2 regions of the Clostridium sp. Marseille-QA1073 genome follow, and region 1 is predicted to be linked to the other one. Evidence: riboswitches for the same ligand, from Rfam matches in the RefSeq annotation. Region 1 holds a riboswitch; the other holds the start of a gene.
What was found. Region 1 has a riboswitch for magnesium ahead of mgtA (magnesium-translocating P-type ATPase). Riboswitches for the same ligand answer to the same signal wherever they lie in the genome.
Positions count from the first base shown of each region.

Region 1 (8,453 bases):
CCAAGCCTATGTTTGCTAGACTATAGCCTTGGTGAAGCCTTAAGGTATAAGAAGCCATAGGAGCTAATATAAATCCTAAAAAAATACTTATAGATAAACTAACTATAATTGATAAATAAAAAGGTAAGAAATCTGAAAAAAATAATTCGCCAACTGTTGGAGATAAGGTAGTTCCAAAGAGCATTATTACTATAAAGTTGGTAAATGGTAACTTCTGTGATTTAGAGTATAGAAATATACCTATGACTATAGGCCAAATATTTAAAATGTTTTTTCCAAATAATGAAAAACCAGCAGTGGTAAATAAACCAGCTAATATAGCGCCATTAGGTTCAACCTTTAAAATAAGTAATAAAATAATCAAACTTGTTATTACTAAGGCTGAATTTATAAATGAGGCTCCAATGCCAGATAATTCAATATAATCAGTTATTAAAACGTCTGATTCAAGAATAATTTTTTTTAATCCTATTATTATATCTTTAGGGTTTTGAAGAAAGAATGCAATTATTGCTATTAATAGACAATATCCTAAAATAAAATAATAGGGAAAATATGTACTTTTTTCAATTCGTTTATACATATACTCCTCCTCATGGGTACTTAAATTTTTGTGAGTATAGTATATCACAGATGAATATACAACTAATATAAATTTTAGTAAAAAATAATTGTTTAAAGTGTTATAATAATATAATATTAATTATACTAATCAGTTTAAAAATTATACGGAAAGGAGAAAAAAATGAGAAAACATGTGCCAGAATTTAAAGGATTATTAAGAAGTCATATGATTGAACTTCCTAAGGTTATTAGAGATGCAAGTGGTATTATTATTTTTGGTAAAAGATTAAAAAGTTTTGTATTTTCCACAGATGTAGCTGTTATTAAGAATACAAATGCAGATGCAGTAATTGCAGTATATCCTTTTACTCCTCAGCCGAGAATAACAGAGGCACTTCTTCTAGCATCAGATGTTCCAGTTTTTTGTGGAGTTGGAGGTGCTATTACAACGGGAAAAAGAGTGATAAACTTAGCATTAGATGCTGAATTTAAAGGTGCCATGGGAGTTGTAGTTAACTCTTCTACTCCTAATGAAGTTATTAAAAAAATGAGAGAAACAATAGATATTCCTATAATAGTGACAATTGTCTCAGAATTTGAAGATATAGAGTCACGAATAAAAGCTGGTGTTACAATATTAAACGTATCAGGTGCTAAAAGAACACCATGTATAGTTAGACAAATAAGAGAAAAGTATCCAGAATTTCCTATAATGGCCACAGGAGGGCCAAATGAAAATAGTATTAGAGAAACTATTGAAGCTGGTGCCAATGCTATAACATATACTCCGCCTAATACAGGAGATATATTAAATGAAATAATGATTGCTCATAGAAATAGATATGAATCAGAACAAGAAGAGTAGTTTGTGAGGAAATATTTAATGAAAGCAGATATTGTAGTTTTTAATTGTAAAAAATGCCCAGAATATATTTCTAATAATTGTGATGGAAAGGCAAATAATTGCATGTGTAAAAATTGCCCAAGAAATTTAGCACAATGTATAATAACTAAATACTGTAGAGAAACTGAATCAATTATAGAAATATAAAACTCTTTGGTAGTGATAAATAAAGCACTACCAAAGAGTTTTATATTTTAAAGAAAAAAAAGCATTAATCATAATAAAGCGTCTTTAAAAAATAATTAATTAGCATGTTTTGTATCATGCTCTGTCGGTTAAATCTATTTATAGTGTTAATATCAGTAGATTCGATGTTCTTATCTTACACAAAATATCTCTCTAATCTTCTTTAAGTGTTTTATTTTAGAGACTTAAATTAAAAAAAATTATTATATACTGTAATTATTTATATATTTTATAGATGAATAAAAATACATTTAAAATAGAAAATAAGGTTATAAAGATAATTTTTAATAGTATAATTAAGATTGGAGGTATCAATTATGATATCAAGTGAAATAAAGATGAGAGTTGCACAAAATTGTCATGGTTATCAAGGAAGAAGTACATTTTCTATGATGAGTTTTGTAGAATCAAGTCAAAGTTGTAGTAATTGTAAGAATTATGTCAGAGGTCATTGTATTAAAAATTTATTTGATGGTATTTACGACAATATACGTATTAATTAATTGATGTTTTATTAAAAAATTAAATATAGAATTACAAATATTAAAAAATTAAAAATATTCGTAATATAAAATAAATTATGTTAAGTTGTTATATTCATAACTTGATGAATATTCTGATAAATGGTAAAATAATATTGTTTTTAAGGTAACTTAAAATTATAAATAAGGGGTTTATACCAATACGAATATGGAGGGTTTGTTATGCATAAAAGATTATTTATACCTGGTCCAGTAGATGTAGCACCAGATGTACTGGAAAAAATGGCCAGTCCTATGATAGGACATAGAAGCAAAGAGGCTTCAAGAGTTCAAAGAGCTATAAGTGACTATATGAGAGTGATATTTAATACTAAGGAAGAAATATTACTTTCAACAACTTCAGGTAGCGGACTAATGGAAGGTGCCGTACGTTCATGTACTGCAAAAAGAGCTGCTATATTTTCAGTAGGAGCTTTTGGTAACAGATGGTATGATATGGCTGTTGCTAATGGTGTTCCAGCTGATAAATTTGAAGTTGAATGGGGTACTGCGACAACTCCAGAGCAAGTAGATGAAGTATTAGCTACTGGAAAATATGATTTAATAACAGTAACTCATAATGAAACTTCTACAGGTATTATGAATCCGCTTGATGAAATAGCTAAAGTCGTTAAAAAATATCCAGATGTAGTATTTTGTTTAGATACAGTAAGTTCTGCAGCAGGAACTGAATTAAAGGTTGACGAATGGGGCGTTGATATTTGTATAACTTCAACTCAAAAAGCTATAGGACTTCCTCCAGGAATGTCAATGTGTACATTCTCTAAGAAGGCTATTGAAAGGGCTAAACAAGTTCCAAATAGAGGAATTTATTTAGATTTATTAGGATTGTATGAATATATACAAAAGAAAGATTATCAATATCCTTCAACTCCATCATTATCACATATGTTTGCATTAGAATATCAATTAGATAAAATTATAAATAAAGAAGGCTTAGAAAATAGATATAATAGACACATAGAAGGTGCTAAGATAGTTAGAACGTGGGCTGCAAAACATTTTGAAATATTACCACAAGAACCATATATGTCAAATACATTAACTAATATTAAAAATACAAGAAATATTGATATAGCTGCTTTAAATAAAGCATTAGGAGAAAGAGGATATCAAATTTCTAATGGTTATGGAAAACTTAAGGACAAGACTTTTAGAATAGCTCATATGGCAGAGACAAAACCAGAAGAATTAGTAGAGTTATTAAAAGTAATTGATGAAATATTAGGACTTGAATAGCCTTAAATAGAAAATTAAGAATGAAGAATAAAATAATTTTTCATTCTTAATTTACATTAGGCATTAACAAACAAATAAATAGTCAATATGATAGTTTACCTCGTGCTCTACTAGGGCTACATATTTTACTTATGTTAAGATTATTAATAAAATATGATTGCTTTTATAAGAGAAAGTATTCTTTTTATTTTTGTCTAGTTATTTAGATGCCTTAAAGGAATAGTTGCTACTAATAAATTATTAAATACTTTTGTTTTTATTATTGAAAATAATTATTAAAAAATAGATAAGATGGGGGTATAATTATGATAAGAATATTGGTTACAGACGGAATGGAAGCCAGTGGTGTTGAAAGCTTAAGATCTAAAGGATTTGAAGTAGTAGAACAGTTCTACGAACCAGAAGATTTAGGAAATGCTCTTAAAGAATTTGATGTTGTAGTAGTAAGAAGTGCGACAAAAGTTAGACAACCTATCATAAATAAGGCTGCTGAAGCTGGAAGATTGAAACTTATAATTCGTGGTGGAGTTGGTGTTGATAATATAGATGTAGCTTATGCTGAAGGAAAGGGAATAAAAGTTGCCAATACTCCAAATGCAAGTAGTGCATCAGTGGCAGAATTAGCACTTGCCCATATGGTTGCTATTACAAGATTTGTAAATATATCTAATGTTTCTATGAGAGAAGGGAAATGGGATAAGAAAAAATATGAAGGAACTGAGATAAGCGGAAAAACTCTTGGTTTGATAGGTTTTGGAAGAATTGCTAAAGAATTAGCTAAGAGAGCAAAAGCATTAGGAATGAGAGTCATATACACAAATAGAAGTGGTAAAGTCGAAGGATGTAATGAATTTGAATATGCTACTTTAGAAGAATTATTACCACAAGTAGATTATTTATCTTTACACATTCCATTTGCAAAAGATAAAGGTGCTACTATAAGTAAGGCTCAATTTGATATGATGAAAGATGGAGCATATTTAATTAACTGTGCTAGAGGTGGAGTTGTTGATGAAGCAGCGTTAATAGAAGCTTTAAATAGTGGAAAAATAAAAGCAGCGGGAATAGATGTATTTGCTGAAGAACCAACTAAAAATACTGAGCTTGTAAATCACCCTAAGGTATCTGTTACACCACATATAGGTGCTTCAACTGTTGAAGCTCAAACAAGAATTGGAGAAGAAATAGTAAGTATTATTACTGAATTCTTTAAATAATATTCTAAAATACAGAGGAGGGAGAAAAATGGCTGTAGTAAGACCGTTTAAAGGGATAAGACCACAAAAAGAGTTGGTAGATAAAGTTGCTGCACTACCTTATGATGTTATGAACACTGAAGAAGCAAGAGAGATGGTAAAAGGAAACCCGTACTCTTTCTTACATGTTGATAAGGCCCAAATAGATCTAGATCCAAGTATAAATCAATATGATAAGATTGTTTATGAAAAAGCTAGAGAAAATCTTTATAACATGATAGATGAGAAAGTATATATAAGAGATAGTGAATCTTGTATGTATATATATAAACAAATAATGGATGGAAGAGTTCAAACAGGTATAGTAGGATGCACTTCTATAGATGATTATATGAAAGATATAATTAAAAAACATGAACATACAAGAGCAGAGAAAGAGCAAGATAGAATCAATCATGTTGATTATTGTAATGCAAATACAGGCCCTATATTTTTAACTTATAAGAATGTATCTGAAATTGATAAAGTTGTTATAGAGTGGACTAAAAAAGAGCCAGAATATAATTTCGTTTCAGAAGATGGAATAACTCATATTGTATGGGTTATAAATGATAAAAATACTGTAGATAAATTAGAAAATTTATTTAAAGAAGTTAAATATTTATATATTGCTGACGGTCACCATAGAGCAGCGTCAGCTGTTAAAGTTGGACAGTTAAGAAGAGAGCAAAATCCGCAATATACTGGAGAAGAAGAATTCAATTTCTTTTTATCTGTAATTTTCCCAGCAGAAGATTTATATGTTATGGATTATAATAGAGTTGTAAAAGATTTAAATGGTTTTTCTACAGAGGAGTTCCTAAGTAAAGTATCTGAAAAGTTTGATATAGAAGCTTATAACTGCTGTAATCAATGTAAACCAGAAGAAAAAGGTACTTTTGGGATGTACTTAGATAAAAAGTGGTATAAGTTAACTGCTAAGAAGGAGACTTTTGATGCAAAAGATCCAGTAGCAAGTTTAGATGTTTCAATATTACAAAATAATCTATTAAGACCGTTGCTTGGTATAGAAGATCCAAGAACTAGTGATAGAATAGACTTTATTGGTGGAATAAGAGGACTTAAGGAGCTTGAAAAAAGAGTTGATAATGGTATGAAAGTAGCATTCTCAATGTATCCTACAAGTATAGTTGAACTTATGAACATAGCTGATGCAGGAGAAGTTATGCCGCCAAAATCAACTTGGTTTGAACCAAAACTAAGAAGTGGAATATTCGTTCACGAGCTAAAATAAATATATTTTATAAAAGACTCAAACATTTTATGCGAATGTTTGAGTTTTTTATAAGATATATCTAAACTTATATTTTATTGAAATACTTAAATTTCAATTATTAATAATAACTAAAAATGAAGTTAATGGTTAATTGTTATAGATAACTTATTAGATGAGTTAGTGACTTAACATAATCTTAACGTAATTTAATAAAAAAAACGTTGACATATATAATTGATAAGAATACAATAATAGTGAAAATTAAATATACCTCGGTAGGTGAGGTTACTACAAGGATACGGGTTGCTGCCGTGAAAGAGTGGAAACATTCTTAACTGGTTAGCAGGTTTTGCCGAACAAAGAAGGCTTAATCTAATGCAATTTCATTGCCTTGCAGAGCCAAAACTTGGACGAGAAAGTGTTGTTTATAATGCCTTCGTCATGTTTAAGTTTTGACGAGGTTTTTTTAATTTATTTTGAATTTTCAGGAGGTGAAAAGAATGGAGGCTGGCAGTAGTAGTACGGACAGTGGAGGTAAGGAGATATATTTAAAGAATAATGGACATTTAATGTCAAGCTCTACTTCTTCTCACAGGAGTTTGATAAAACCTATCATATAGATAGCTTCTTAAAATATATACATTTTTGTTAATCAAATTTATTATCTTCACTATTTCTTTATTGAATATAATTCGTATATTTATTAGCCTCAAATTAAATACTATTTTAAAAAGGTTTAAAAAATATTTTTATTAACCTTTGGTTTCTTATTGTCTTTTTTAGAATTTGGAGGTGTGAATTATGATTAAAAAAAGAAATGTGAGTATAGAAAAGAGAGTAGAAAATTCTGTAAACAGACTTATTAGTTTTAGTAAAATGAATTTAGAAGAAATTTATAAAGAACTTAATACAGATATTAATGGACTATCTAATAAAGATATAGAAGATAAAGTTGAAAAATATGGACTAAATCAAATAGCACATGAAAGACCAACACCATGGTTTATAGAGTTAATTAAAGCTTTTATAAATCCTTTTATCATAGTATTATTAGTACTTGCGGTTGTATCCTTAATAACTGATGTTATTCTTGCTGCACCAGGAGATAAAAGCTATGTAACAGTAATAATCATTAGTATAATGGTAATCATTAGTGGGTTATTAAAATTTTCTGAAGAATTTAAATCTAGTAAAGCAGCAGAAAAATTAAAGGCATTAGTAAAAACTACTACATTAGTTCATAGACAAGATATGGGAAAAAAAGAAATAGATATGGTGGAAATTGTTCCAGGAGATATAGTGTATCTCGCTGCAGGTGATATGATACCTGCTGATATAAGAATAATATCAAGTAAAGACTTGTTTGTTAGCCAGTCATCACTTACTGGGGAATCAGAACCTGTTGAAAAATATCCAAATTTAAAAGAAAAAGATAAGAATTTGGGAGTAACTGAACTTGATAATATTTGCTTATTAGGGACAAATATTATTAGTGGAAGTACGACTGCTGTAGTAATTGCAACAGGAGATGATACGTACTTTGGTTCTATGGCATCTTCACTTTCAGGACCAAGAGTTAAAACAAGTTTTGAAAAAGGTGTAAATAGTGTAAGCGTATTACTTATAAAATTTATGCTTATAATGGTACCTATAGTATTTTTTATAAACGGAATAACTACAGGTAGATGGTTAGAAGCACTTCTTTTTGCAATATCTGTTGCAGTAGGACTTACACCTGAAATGCTTCCTATGATTGTAACTTCCAATCTTGCTAAGGGTGCTGTTTCAATGGCTAAGCATAAAACTGTAGTAAAAAAACTAGATGCTATACAAAACTTTGGAGCTATGGATGTATTATGTACTGATAAAACAGGCACTCTTACTCTTGACAAGATAGTTGTAGAAAGACATTTAAATATTAATGGAGAAGAAGATATAAGAGTATTGAGACATGCCTATTTAAATAGTTTTTATCAGACTGGACTTCGTAATTTAATGGATGTTGCAATATTAGAACATGGAAAAGACCAAGGGTTTAATGAACTTGAGAAAAATTACATGAAAGTTGATGAGATTCCATTTGACTTTTCAAGAAGAAGAATGTCAGTAGTATTAAAAAGTGAGGATGGAAAAAGGCAACTTGTAACAAAGGGTGCTATTGAAGAAATGCTTTCAATATGTACTTTTGCAGAATATAACGGAGAAGTAGTGGAACTTACAGAAAAAATAAAGAATAAAGTTCTTAATATGGTGACTAAATTAAATAATGAAGGAATGAGGGTCATTGCAGTTGCACAAAAAAATGACATTCCTGATGAAAATACATTCAGTATAAAAGATGAAAGCAATATGGTTCTTATGGGATATATAGGATTTTTAGATCCACCAAAGGAGTCAGCAGCAGAAGCAATAAAAGCATTAAAAGAAAATGGAGTAAATGTAAAAGTATTAACTGGAGATAATGATGCAGTAACGAAAAAAATATGTAAAGAAGTTGGATTAACAGTAAATAATATACTTCTTGGCTCTGATATAGAAAAAATTAG
Region 1 is NZ_JBSVQM010000035.1:18,825-27,277, reverse strand. Features, by position in the region: gene ACY1IQ_RS19745 (DUF1576 domain-containing protein) at 1-583, opposite strand, end outside; gene ACY1IQ_RS19740 (beta/alpha barrel domain-containing protein) at 746-1,429, shown strand; gene ACY1IQ_RS19735 (hypothetical protein) at 1,448-1,615, shown strand; gene ACY1IQ_RS19730 (hypothetical protein) at 1,972-2,157, shown strand; gene ACY1IQ_RS19725 (pyridoxal-phosphate-dependent aminotransferase family protein) at 2,359-3,435, shown strand; gene ACY1IQ_RS19720 (D-2-hydroxyacid dehydrogenase) at 3,741-4,652, shown strand; gene ACY1IQ_RS19715 (DUF1015 domain-containing protein) at 4,681-5,925, shown strand; M-box (ykoK) riboswitch at 6,172-6,332, shown strand; gene mgtA (magnesium-translocating P-type ATPase) at 6,709-8,453, shown strand, end outside.

Region 2 (8,453 bases), on a different contig from region 1:
CTTACTTGATCCTTTCAAATTGCTAAAAAAAGAAAAGTGAATTTTCACTTTTCTTAAAAATTACTTAATTTTATTTTAAAACTTCTCCTAACGAATCACTTTGAAAAGTATAATAACAATCTTTTCTATTGCTCTCATTAATATTTATACTATAAAGCTCCATTAAATCTTTTGAAACTTCAATTTTTTCTATTTTATATATATTAATACTTTTTAACAAAATACTATTATCATTATATTTTGCCAAGCTTTTCACTCCTTATAAAATAAACATAATACATAATAATTGTTTATTTATATATTATGTATTATGAAGTATTACAATCCTTTGTTACTTTTCATATGTAGAAAAATATACTAAAATACCTACTAATTTATTTGGAGAGATCTTTTAATGTTTTTTAACTAAAAATGCTCTAAATTTTTTAAAAAATTTAGAGCATTTTTAGTTAATTTTTTATTTTATTTTCCACAACCATTTATCCAAATATTAACAGTTTTACTATAAATCTTTGTTACTCCACAATTTGAACTACATTCGTGCTTATGTGAGGATTCATTATTTGATTCCAATCTTTTATCTATATTTTCTCCAAGTAATTCCTCTTCTAATAATTCTTCTTCACCTAGTATTTCTTTGTTTATATCACTCATATTATGCACCTCTTATACACATTTTTTAAATTCAACTTCAATACAGTGTGTAAATCTTAGTAATATATTGATAATATTTATTTTTTAATTCTTAAATTAACATGTAGTCATATCAATACTCACATTGGTTACCTACTCCATTGAAGATTAAGTATTTAAAGATATTTACACTTTATTAAAGATATTAACCTTATGTGAATATATGATTATATTTCCACAATCATTTTCAGCATTATTACATTTATTACAAGATTTACATTCACCATTATCTACTTTAATCTTATACTTTGGCCTACAGCAATCTTCATCATCTAGTAATATTAATAATAAAATCAATAAAAGTAATTCATTACAACACCACATTTATAACACCAACTTTTATAAACATAAGTTTTCTTTTCATATTCTAATATCAATATATTTTTAAAAAAAGAAAATGTTCTTAAATTTACATATAAATGTGCATTTTTTCTAAAAAATTGTAGAAATTTACAAAATATTTTATTCTTTAGAGTATATTTAAGCTTATTATATAATGTTGCTATATAAATATAGTATTTGCCATTTGTATATTAAATTTCTTCTTCCATAATGCCATGTATCGTGCTAACAATAAATTCAGGATAGCTAGCAGTAAATATTATTGTATTTTTTTCTTCTTTTTCTTCTATATTAAATAATATATATTTATTTTCTATTAATTTGTCATAATCAATTTTACTTAATAAAGTTATTTGCTTTTTATCTAAAGCTTCTATTAATTCACTTTTTTTTATTATTTTACATTCCTTAATGTCTATAAGGTCATAAACTTTTTCAATATTTTCATCTATACTAAAACATAGTTTATTGTAGTAAACTATAAAATTACAATCTTTATCTTGATCTATTCCATCATATCCTCCAATATATATGATATCACTTTTAAATATTAAACCTTCATTTCTATTCCTTTTAATAGATAACTTTAAATATAATACTGTTGCTATTAAAGTAATTAACGCTATCACAATTAATATGACTATTTTCATCATATAGGCCCCCCTTCTTTCTTGGCTTCTGCGCTATGTAATTATAATATAGTTATAATACAACAAAATTAAAAATCTCTAAGAAACTCCTTAGAGATTTATTACATTCCTACTCTAACTATATTATTTGTTGCTCTATATTTATCCTTTGAAACAAGCTTTTTTTCTATTAATTTTCCATCCTCATAAATATATTTATAAACATTAACTATATATCCATTTTTCCCTACCTTTTCTACATATCTTTTTCCTTTTTGAAGGTTGTTATCATATTTTATTTTATCCATAGGTTTTAAAACCTCCGAAATTTCACTTTCAATCTTATAGCTTTTCTTTTTCATCTTGTTATTAGAGTATATATCAAAAGACAAGGTATTGTTTTTAGTGTACCCATGAATATATATAGGATAAGGTAGATTATTTTTAAATTTTAAATCTGTAGTACCATAATTCACAGTAGCATCTTGTCCTAAAGGTACATAGGTAATATAAAGACTATGAGGTCTTCTTTCTACTACTTCTAAATCAGACCTTATAACTGCATTATAAAGGGTAGTAGAAACTTGACAAATCCCTCCACCTAAGCCATCTATAAACTCATCACCCATAATCACAGAAGCTTTCTCATATCCCTTACTATAGGTTCTTTCACCTACAATATTATTAAAACTGAAAATTTCGCCTGGCATTATTACTGTACCATCAATTGCATTAGTAGCTAACCTTATATTGTTTGATCTCTCACTGGAAGAACTATTAAAATTGGTACTACAACTTGTTATGCTTGTATTAATTTTTGAAAGTTCTTCTCTAGTACGCCTTGGCTTAACTTCATTAATGGTAGCATGAATAATTATATTCTCTATATCTAGATTAGTATTTATATTTTTAATTATATCTTTTTTTAATAAATCTCTATCTAATTTTTTACCTTTTATTTCATCTGATATTTGAAATTCTCCATTATTAATCAGTTTAATTTTACTATCAACAGCTTTTACATTTATTTGACTCTCAATTTTAGCTATAATACCATCTATAGCTTGTTCATTAAAAGTCAATTCAACTTTAATATTTATATAGTTTGGTTTAGTAATAATGAACATCTTCTTAAATATATTAAAATCTCTACCATAGGCAAAAGCTTCACTTAGTGCCTTGTCAACATTGAATTTAACCCCTAACTCCATATAATCTGTCCTATATATTTCATCTTCTACTAATATTTCTAATGTTTTATTATATATTTTTTCTTCTAAATCTTTATGTAAAACTACCTTACTTTCTTCTATCTTTAGATCATATACAGGAATATTTTCAACATGTACATTAGGATATATTAATTTATCATATTTTCTTATCGTGAAAAAACTAAAAGATAAAATTCCGCAAAATATAAAAAGAATTATAATTAATGTTGTTGATAGTATTTTATTTTTCACATAATACACCTCCACAATTAATTATATGAATGTATTTATAGATTAAGCATAAAGAAAATAGAAAAATAGTTTTCTATCTATAACAAAACATAGATTTTTTTACTTCCTTATGATAATATTAAAAACAATGATACTATTAATAAATGGCATTAAATACATATATTACAATTAAGGGGTGTTATTATGTACAATATAGAAGACATTAAAAATTATCTAAAAAATATATTATTAATACCAAGTCCATCTGGATATTCTGCAAAAATAATGAGTTATATAAAAAGTGAACTAGACAAACTAAATATAGAATATAAAACTACAAATAAGGGTGCAATTATTGCTACAATAAAGGGTAAAAACAATGAATATCAAAAAACCTTATCTGCTCATGTAGATACTTTAGGAGCTATGGTTAGCGGCATAAAAAGCAATGGAAAATTATCTTTAACTCCACTAGGTGGATATATGATGTCATCAATTGAAGGTGAAAATTGCACTATTGAAACTGTTTATGGTAAAACTTTTGAAGGTACAATTCAAACTATAAAACCATCTGTTCACATTAGTGGTTCAGAAGCTAAAGACTTAAAAAGAACAGCTGAAAATATGGAAGTAATTTTAGATGAGAAGGTATGCTCTAAAGAAGATGTTAAAAATTTAGGAATTGAAATTGGAGATTTTATATGCTTTGATACAAGAACTAGATTTACTGAAAGTGGATTTATAAAATCAAGACACTTAGATGATAAAGCTAGTGTAGGAATATTATTATACACATTAAAATATATTGTAGAAAATAAAATAGAGCTTCCTCATACAATAAACATATTTATAAGTAATTATGAAGAAATAGGCCATGGAGCTTCTTCTGCAATACCTGAAAATACAAAAGAATTTATTGCTGTTGATATGGGTTGTCCTGGACTTGAACAAAATTCTACAGAATATGCCTGCTGTATAGCTGCTAAAGATTCATCTGGTCCTTATGACGTAGAATTAAGAGTAAGATTAACAGAGCTTTGCAAAGCTCATAATATAGACTATAGAATTGATGTATACCCTAACTATGGTTCTGATGCTTCTGCAGCATTAAGAGCAGGATATGATATTAAAACTGCATTAATTGGAGCTGGAATATTTGCTTCCCATGGATATGAAAGAACCCATATGGATTCTATTTTAGCTACAGTAGATTTAATAATTAAATATGTTCAAGAAAAAGTTAAATAGAAAAAGTAGTGGTAATTGAAGTACACCTCAAAAGTTAGATCTAAAAATTTAACTTTTGGAGGTGTATTTTTATGGCCAAATATAGTTTTAATCAAACTAATTTCTTTGATAGATTTTCTAATAAAAGCGACTGTACTACGTGAAAAAAAATCAAATGAAAACTTCTCTTATAAAAAAGAAGTATTAGTAATTCGCCATTGTCGATTTTCAATTATATAAGGTAAAAATTCAAATAATTGGATAACATAATTCTAATAAATGCATAGATTAAATTTGTAAGTAATATATATTTACTTTGATAAATTTAAAACAAACAATGAATATTATATATTTTTTGTTAATAAGCTTTACATCTGTAGCATTTTAAATTATGATAATACAATTAAAGGAGGTGTTTCTATGATTAGCTTAAGCAAAACTCCTTACATTCCATCAATGACTATTAAGGAAACTCAAAAGGCAATCAAGGAAATAAAAGTATTCTATGAAAAAAATTTAGCTAAAACTCTTAATCTTTCTAGAGTTTCAGCACCACTATTTGTGAGAAAATCATCAGGACTTAATGATACATTAAATGGAGTTGAAAGACCTGTGTCTTTTGACATACTTCATACTGGTGAAGAATTAGAAATTGTCCAGTCGCTTGCAAAGTGGAAACGACTTGCTCTTCACGAATATGATTTTCAAGTTGAAGAAGGTCTTTATACTAATATGAACGCCATTAGAAGAGACGAGCATCTAGACAATATTCATTCTATCTATGTAGATCAATGGGATTGGGAAAAAATTATAGATAAATCTTCAAGGAATTTAGACTATCTTAAAAATACTGTAACAAGTATTTATTCTGTATTTCAAGATACAGAAAACTACCTTTTTGAAAAATATCCTCATTTAGGTAAAAAGCTTCCATCTAAAATAACCTTTATTACTTCTCAAGAATTAGAAGATGAATACCCTAATTTATCATCTAAGGAAAGAGAAAATCTTGCCTCTAAAGAATATGGTGCAATTTTTATCATTGGAATCGGAAAAGAGTTAGCTTCAGGAAAAAAACATGATAATCGTGCAGCAGACTATGATGACTGGGAATTAAATGGAGACATTATCTTTTGGAATCCAATGCTTGAAGAAGGTTTAGAACTTTCTTCTATGGGTATAAGAGTAGACAGTGCTGCTTTAGACCATCAACTTAGAGTTACAAACTCAGATTTTAAAAGAGACTTTCAATTCCATAGTTCAATACTTAAGGATGAACTTCCTTATACCATTGGTGGAGGTATAGGTCAATCTAGAATGTGTATGTATTTTTTAAACAAGATACATATTGGTGAAGTACAATCCTCAATTTGGCCTTTAGATATGATAGATGAATGTAAAAAACACAATATACATTTATTGTAAAAGCCATTTATTATTGCTACTAAAAATATATTTCAGAGAACAGTAAATTATCTTTTTAAAACTATTATGTAATAAATTACGGCATAATAGTCTTAAATTATTTTTATATCTGTTCTCCATGGTTATTATTATAATTCTAATTTTTTATGTTCTTCTCTGAAGTAAAAAATCGTGACTCCTAGTCACGATTTTTCATAAATAATTTGCTTTTTATAACATATAGATTTATATTATAAAGCTATATATTAACTTGATTTTTTAAGTTTTCTCTTCCAGCTAGGTGTTAGTAATTCTTCAATAATGTTACTCATCACTGCCACCCCACATAATTTCTCTTCTTCATCTATTACCGGTAATGAATAAAGTTCATATTTTACTGAAAGTTGAACAGCTTTTTCTATATCATCACTGTCTTTTACTAGTAGAACTTTTGTATTCATTATAGATTTTAATTTTGAATTAGGATCTGCTAAAATTAAATCTCTTAAAGATATAAAACCTTGAAGTCTTTCATTCTGATCTACTATATAAATGTAATGTGCAACCTCATCATCTGGCTTTAGCGCTCTTAAAATATCAATGGTTTCACTAGCAGTTATATCAATATTTATAGAAATGAAGTCAGTGTTCATTATGCTACCTACCATTTCATCTTCATATTCCATAAGATCCCTTATCTCTAGCTCATCTTCATTATCAATATTTATTAATAAATTTTCTTTAGTTTCATCATCCATATCTTCTAAAATATCAGCAATTTCATCATTAGGCATAACATCTAATATTTCTTTTGCCTTTCCACTACTAAGATTTTTTAAAATATCTATTTGGATTTCCGTTTCTAATTCTTCTAGCGTATCTGCTGCAAAATCATTTCTTAAGCTTTCAAATATTTTTCTTCTATCCTCTGAAGATAATCCCTCAATAATTTCTGCAAGTTCTACAGGATGAAGTTCTGTAAGTTTCTTATATGGTTCACTAAGTCTTAATCTATCATCAATCATTTCTATAGATTGAACACTTTCCCAAGTTATAGAATCATCTTTTACTTCCTTATTTATAAATCTACAAAATCCTTTGACTAGGCTTTCCATTCCAAATCTTCTAGATAAAGATAGTAATCCAGATTCCACTTCTAAAACTCTTATTTCTCCTGCTGTCTTTATCATCTTTAAATCATTAACTTTAATAACTTTTTTGCCATTAATATCAACAATTTGTTTATCTAAAAGATTTTTAGATAGGAGATAGGAGTACCTTCTAGGGATAATATCTTTTGCTCCTATAACCTTTACCACATAAGCTGATTTTTCTTTATAAATATCTATATTTCTAAATTCAAAGTTTAACAATTCTTTGCCTTTTTTAATCTTGTAGCCTATAGCTCTTGGATATCCTGATTCTGTAGTTACATATATATCTATTAATCTACCTATATTATCATCTAATTCATCATAAATATAGGCATTTAAAATATTACTTAAAAAGAATTCATTTAGCTTTTTCATAGATATTCCTCCTCTTACCAGAGAAATATCTATTATCTTTTTGAACAGAAAGTTATTAAATCATAGATATTTCTCTGAAACCTATTTAATTTTAATTTTGACTCTCTAGTTCGAGGGCCACTTTCCATTCAAACTCACCACCTAAAATAAATTTAAATTAAAATTTTTCTTATAGAAAATATATTTATACACAATAAAAAGCTCACTTAAATAAAGTGAGATCTCTAGCTATAAAACTATGTTTGAGCTTTAGCACTATATAGCTTTGGACATTATGCCAGCTACATTAAGTAAAACCTTGGTTCGGTAGTACCTGTTAACCCATTGGCATCTCTCGATGTTTCGGGGCAGTAGCGTATATCTATATAGGAGCCTCACCTAACGTTAATTATTTAAATTGTTTAACTTAATTAAATCATATAAAATATCTTCTACTATATTATACAATAAATAACTTTAAATGTAACCCTATCAGTAGCTAATTTAATAAGATTTTGATGAAATATTAATAAGATTGTTGATTAATCAATGCACAATTCAAAATTCACAATGCACAATTAAGGTTGAAATTATTTTTAGGCAAAATAATTTTTTTAATGAATTTTTTACTAGCAATGTAATTGCTGGTTACTCCACCTCAGGGGAACAGTAGTGAAGCCATTTAGGGTTCCTCTGAGGTACAGTATAGGTTGGAACTCAAATCAATTAATTTACACTAGAACTTTGGAGATAAACAAATTAATTATAATATCGTTTAATAATGCAGATGTAGTGCTATATCCTACTGCACCCCAGAGCTCTAAACAGAAATAGTTACAGATTTAAATCTTATAACTACTTTAATTTTATTTAAATTTGTAATTATGTTATAGACCGCAGGGGTGTAAGTTAATATTGAGAAATATCCATAATTATGAATTTTGCATTGTAAATTGAAATACTTAAGGTTGTAGCTATATTCAGCTATACATTAATTTTTAAAGTAGTTTGTCTATAAAATAAAGTGGTGACTAACTCACCACTTTATTTTATTTTTCTATTTCTTTATGGTCTACTTTTTCATCTTTATTTTGCATTTCCTCAGCTTTACTTTTAAATAAATCATTTATATTCACTCCAGTTAATGCATTAACAGTTTCCGGAAGGGAACTCATTATGTCAGTTACATACTTAGTAACCTTTGAAGC
Region 2 is NZ_JBSVQM010000008.1:147,220-155,672, reverse strand. Features, by position in the region: gene ACY1IQ_RS09635 (hypothetical protein) at 71-247, opposite strand; gene ACY1IQ_RS09630 (hypothetical protein) at 463-654, opposite strand; gene ACY1IQ_RS09625 (hypothetical protein) at 820-1,017, opposite strand; gene ACY1IQ_RS09620 (hypothetical protein) at 1,227-1,688, opposite strand; gene ACY1IQ_RS09615 (VanW family protein) at 1,787-3,127, opposite strand; gene ACY1IQ_RS09610 (M42 family metallopeptidase) at 3,311-4,354, shown strand; gene asnA (aspartate--ammonia ligase) at 4,754-5,758, shown strand; gene ACY1IQ_RS09600 (magnesium transporter MgtE N-terminal domain-containing protein) at 6,004-7,266, opposite strand; M-box (ykoK) riboswitch at 7,493-7,659, opposite strand; gene ACY1IQ_RS09595 (flotillin family protein) at 8,295-8,453, opposite strand, start outside.
Region 2: linked by a shared signal. The riboswitch ahead of ACY1IQ_RS09600 (magnesium transporter MgtE N-terminal domain-containing protein) and the one ahead of mgtA (magnesium-translocating P-type ATPase) in region 1 are both predicted to bind magnesium.